DNA from 2 places in the Streptomyces sp. P9-2B-2 genome. Region 1 is predicted to be linked to the other one. Evidence: riboswitches for the same ligand, from Rfam matches in the RefSeq annotation. Region 1 holds a riboswitch; the other holds the start of a gene.
What was found. Region 1 has a riboswitch for S-adenosylmethionine ahead of QT196_RS11140 (aminotransferase class V-fold PLP-dependent enzyme). Riboswitches for the same ligand answer to the same signal wherever they lie in the genome.

Region 1 (2,386 bases):
GTTCCAGCGGGCGCCGTTCGTCACCAGTTCCTTGACCGCTTCCAGGAAGCGGTCTACGTGCTCGTCCGGCGTGCCGGCGCCGAAGCTCACGCGGATGGCGTTGAGGGACTTTTCGCCGGGGGCCGCGTCGGGGGCGCCGCACTCGCCGGGGTCCTGGGGGGCGCTGCCCAGGAGGGTGCGGACGAGGGGGTGGGCGCAGAAGAGGCCGTCGCGGACGCCGATGCCGTACTCGGCGGAGAGGGCGGCGGCGAAGTGGGAGCTGTTCCAGCCTTCGACGACGAAGGAGAGGACGCCCACGCGGGCGGCGTCGTCGCCGAAGAGGGAGAGCACGGTGACCTCGGGTACCTCGGCCAGGCCGGTGCGGAGGCGGGCGATCAGCTCCTGTTCGCGGGCGACCAGGCCCTCGAAGCCGGCCTCGGTGAGGGCCCGGCAGGCCGAGGCGATGGCGTAGGCGCCGATGACGTTGGGCGAACCGGCCTCGTGGCGGGCCGCGGTGGTGTGCCACTCGACGTCGACCCCGCCGTCGGTGCGGCGGGAGACCTTGCGGCTGGCGCCGCCGCCGGCCAGGTACGGGGCGGCGTCCCGCAGCCAGTCGGCGCGGCCGGCCAGCACCCCGGCGCCGAACGGCGCGTAGAGCTTGTGGCCGGAGAAGGCGACCCAGTCGACGTCCAGGTCGCCGAGGTCCACCGGGTGGTGCGGGACGAGCTGCGCGGCGTCGAGCACGATCCGGGCGCCGTGGGCGTGCGCGGCTGCCGCCAGCTCCCGCACGGGCCACAGTTCACCGGTCACATTCGACGCACCGGTCACACAGACCAGCGCCGGGCCGTAGGGCTCGCGTGCGGCCAGCGCCTTTTCGAGGGTGTCCACGGCCTGCTGCGGGGTGCGCGGGGCGTTGAGGTAGGTCACCGTGACGTCGGGGCGCTGCTCCCACGGCAGCAGTGAGGCGTGGTGCTCGGTCTCGAAGACGAACACCCGGGTGTTCTCGGGGAGTACGGCGGCGAGCAGGTTCAGCGAGTCGGTGGTGGAGCGGGTGAAGACGACCTGGTCGTCGGTGCGGCAGCCGAGGAACTCCTCGATCGTGCGGCGGCTGTTCTCGAAGAGGTCGGTGGAGAGCTGCGAGAGGTATCCGGCGCCGCGGTGCACGCTGCCGTAGTACGGGGCGTAGGCCGCCACGTCGTCCCAGACCCGCTGGAGCGCGGGGGCGCTGGCGGCGTAGTCCAGCGCGGCGTAGTCGACTTCGCCGCCGGTCACGAGCGGGACGAGGACGTCCCGGCCGAGAACCGGCAGCGGGGCACAGACGGAGCGGTCGGCGGCAACGGCGGAAACGGACATGGCGAACTCCCGTAAGAGGTAAGCGAATTCGCGGCGGGCGGGGGCGCGAAAGCGCGCCGGGGCACCGCGGCGAAAAAGGAAAAAGGGATGCGGAAAAGGGGCCGTCGGGCCCTATCGCATTCGCTGATTCACGGAAGTTCTCCCTCGGGGACCAGGATCCCTGGCGAGGGATCCGCGCTTGCCGCAGACCTCGCTGCCTACGGCCTGGTCATCACCCGGGGCACCCCGCCACGGAAGGAGGGTTGCCGGACAGCGGGCCGGGGCCTGCATCGCTGTCACTCGTGACCTGCGCAGCATCATGCCACACGGGCAAAGAGGCGCAAGGCCCGGTCCGTATGACGGACAGGGCCTTGCGTCACACCGTGTGTCACCGCGCGCTCATGTGTTGCTGGCGGCCACCCAGCGCTCCAGCGCCCGCTTGGCCGCGCCGGAGTCCACCGAGGCCGCGGCCCGCTCGATACCGGCCCGGATCTGCTCGGCCAGCGGGGCGTCCGCCGGCTCCAGCGCGACCAGCGCCGCCGCGGAGTTCAGCAGCACCGCGTCGCGCACCGGGCCGGTCTCCCCGTCCAGCAGCCGGCGGGCCACCTCCGCGTTGTACGAGGCGTCCGCCCCGCGCAGCGCCTCCACCGGCACCAGGGGGATGCCCACGTCCCGGGGGTCGAAGGACTCCTCGCGCACCGTGCCGTCCCGGACGATCCACACCCGGGAGGTCGCGGTCGTGGTCAGCTCGTCCAGGCCGTCGTCGCCGCGGAACACCAGCGCCGACGAGCCGCGCTCGGCGAGCACCCCGGCCAGGATCGGCGCCATCCGGGCGTCCGCGACACCGGTCGCCTGGGCGCGGACCTTCGCGGGGTTGGTCAGCGGGCCGAGCACATTGAAGGTGGTACGGATGCCGAGCTGGGCCCGCGCGTTGGCGACGTGCCGCAGCGAGGGGTGGAACTTCACCGCGAAGCAGAAGGTGATGCCCGCTTCCTTGGCGACCTCGGTGACCCGCTGCGGGGTGAGGTCGAGATTGACCCCGAGCTTCTCCAGGACGTCGGAGGCGCCGCTGGCG
Region 2 (2,386 bases), 2.9 Mb from region 1:
ACGCGTCCAGGTTCGGACGGATCGTCGCCGTGGGCCCGGAGGTGGGGGCGACCGCGTCGAGTGTCTTGAGGCCGTCACCCGTGTTCAGTACGACGGTGGTCAGGGACGGGTCGAGCACGCCGTCCTCGATCAGCTTCTTGGTCACGCCGACGGTCACGCCGCCCGCGGTCTCCGCGAAGATGCCTTCCGTCCTGGCCAGCAGCTTGATCGCGTCCACGACCTGCGCGTCGTTGACATCCTCGACGGCACCGCCCGTACGGCGCGCGATGTCGAGCACATACGGCCCGTCGGCGGGGTTGCCGATCGCCAGCGACTTGGCGATGGTGTTCGGCTTCTGCGGGCGGACGACATCGTGGCCGGCCTTGAACGCCGTGGACACCGGCGAGCAGCCCTCCGCCTGGGCGCCGAAGATCTTGTACGGCTTGTCCTCGACCAGGCCGAGGGCGATCAGCTCCTTGAGCCCCTTGTCGATCTTCGTGAGCTGCGAGCCGGACGCGATCGGGATGACGATCTGGTCCGGGAGCTGCCAGCCCAGCTGCTCACAGATCTCGTACGCGAGCGTCTTGGAACCCTCGCCGTAGTAGGGGCGCAGATTGACGTTGACGAAACCCCAGCCCTCACCCAGCGGGTCACCGATGAGCTCGGAGCAGAAGCGGTTGACGTCGTCGTAGTTGCCCTCGATGCCGACCAGGTCACCGCCGTAGACCGCGGCCATCACGACCTTGCCGGCCTCCAGGTCGTGCGGGATGAACACACAGGACTCGAATCCGGCCCGGCGCGCCGCGGCGCCGACCGCACCGGCGAGGTTCCCGGTGGAGGAGCAGGAGAGGGTGGTGAAACCGAAGGCGCGGGCGGCCTCGACGGCGATCGCCACGACGCGGTCCTTGAAGGAGTGCGTCGGGTTGCCGGAGTCGTCCTTGACGTACAGACCGCCGGTGACGCCCAGCTCGGCGGCGAGCCGGTCGGCCTTGACGAGCTTGGTGAAACCGGGGTTCAGGTTGGGCTTGTCGGCCACGTCGGCGGGGACGGGCAGCAGCGGGGCGTAGCGCCAGATGTTGTCCGGACCGGCCTCGATCTGCTTCCGCAGGCTCTCGGGGTCGCCGCTCGGCAGGTCGTAGGCGACTTCGAGCGGCCCGAAACATTCCTGGCACGCGAAGATCGGGCCGAGCGGGAAGCGCTGTCCGCACTCGCGGCAGGACAGAGCTGCGGCGGGGCCCAGAGCGACGGTGGGGGTGTTTTCGGTGACTTGCACAGCCATGGAGGCGAGGCCCTTTCTCCTCATCTTCCTCGCAGCGAATCTCGCCACGAGACGGATTTGGCACCTTCCCTAGCCGGGAGCCTCACGCGCGCGGGACGTCAGCGTCCTGGCGGCAAGACCGGCTGGAGGGTTGCCGGGGCTTCAACGGGCCGTATCCCTCTGCCCCTCTGGATGAGCGGTATGGCGCTGGGACTGAACCCAGGCATTTGTGGCGCGGGGACCCCGACATGCGACGGTCATCCGCGTTGTTCAAGACTGTAACCGAAGGCACTGACAGTTGAGATAGTCGTCCGAACCGCGAGATGGATCACACAGGCCGCCGATCGGGCGGCGACCGAGGAGTAGTAGACGTGCTGGAAGAGGTCGAGAGCTGGCTGACCAGCCACTCCTGGTCCGCCGCTGACCGTCCGCTGGGGCAGCTTCTGGAGGCCAAGCGCCAGACGGGCCGTACGGTCAGTGTCGTGCTGCCCGCGCTCGACGAGGAGGCCACGGTCGGGGCGATCGTGGCGGTGATCCGTGCCGAGCTGATGACCGAGACCGTTCCCCTCGTCGACGAGCTGGTGGTGCTGGACTCCGGCTCCACCGACCGCACCGCCGAGGTCGCCGCGGCGGCCGGCGCCCGGGTCGTCCCCCGCGACAGCGTCCTGCCACGGCTGCCCGCGCTGCCCGGCAAGGGCGAGGTGCTCTGGCGCTCCCTCCTGGCCACCACCGGCGACATCATCTGCTTCATCGACGCCGACCTGCGCGAATTCTCCGCCGCCTTCGTCTCCGGGATCATCGGCCCGCTGCTGACCGACCCGGACATCCAGTTCGTGAAGGCGATGTACGACCGTCCGCTGGAGACCGGCGACGAGGGTGCCGGGGCCGGCCAGGGCGGCCGGGTCACCGAGCTGGTCGCCCGCCCGCTCCTCAACCTCCACTGGCCCCAGCTGGCCGGCTTCGTCCAGCCCCTCGGCGGCGAGTACGCGGCCCGCCGCTCCCTCCTGGAACGCCTCCCCTTCCCCGTCGGCTACGGCGTGGAACTCGGCCTGCTCGTCGACTCCCTGCACACCGTCGGCCTCGACGCCCTCGCCCAGGTGGACGTCGGCGTACGCAAACACCGCCACCAGGACGGCCAGGCCCTCGGCC

Region 2: it holds a riboswitch for S-adenosylmethionine, as region 1 does, so the genes downstream of both, thrC (threonine synthase) here and QT196_RS11140 (aminotransferase class V-fold PLP-dependent enzyme) in region 1, are expected to answer to the same signal.

The regions. Positions count from the first base shown of each region.
Region 1 is NZ_CP129126.1:2,564,815-2,567,200, forward strand. Features, by position in the region: gene QT196_RS11140 (aminotransferase class V-fold PLP-dependent enzyme) at 1-1,332, opposite strand, end outside; SAM riboswitch class IV at 1,502-1,619, opposite strand; gene trpD (anthranilate phosphoribosyltransferase) at 1,711-2,386, opposite strand, start outside.
Region 2 is NZ_CP129126.1:5,438,271-5,440,656, reverse strand. Features, by position in the region: gene thrC (threonine synthase) at 1-1,258, opposite strand, end outside; SAM riboswitch class I at 1,276-1,436, opposite strand; gene QT196_RS23960 (glucosyl-3-phosphoglycerate synthase) at 1,609-2,386, shown strand, end outside.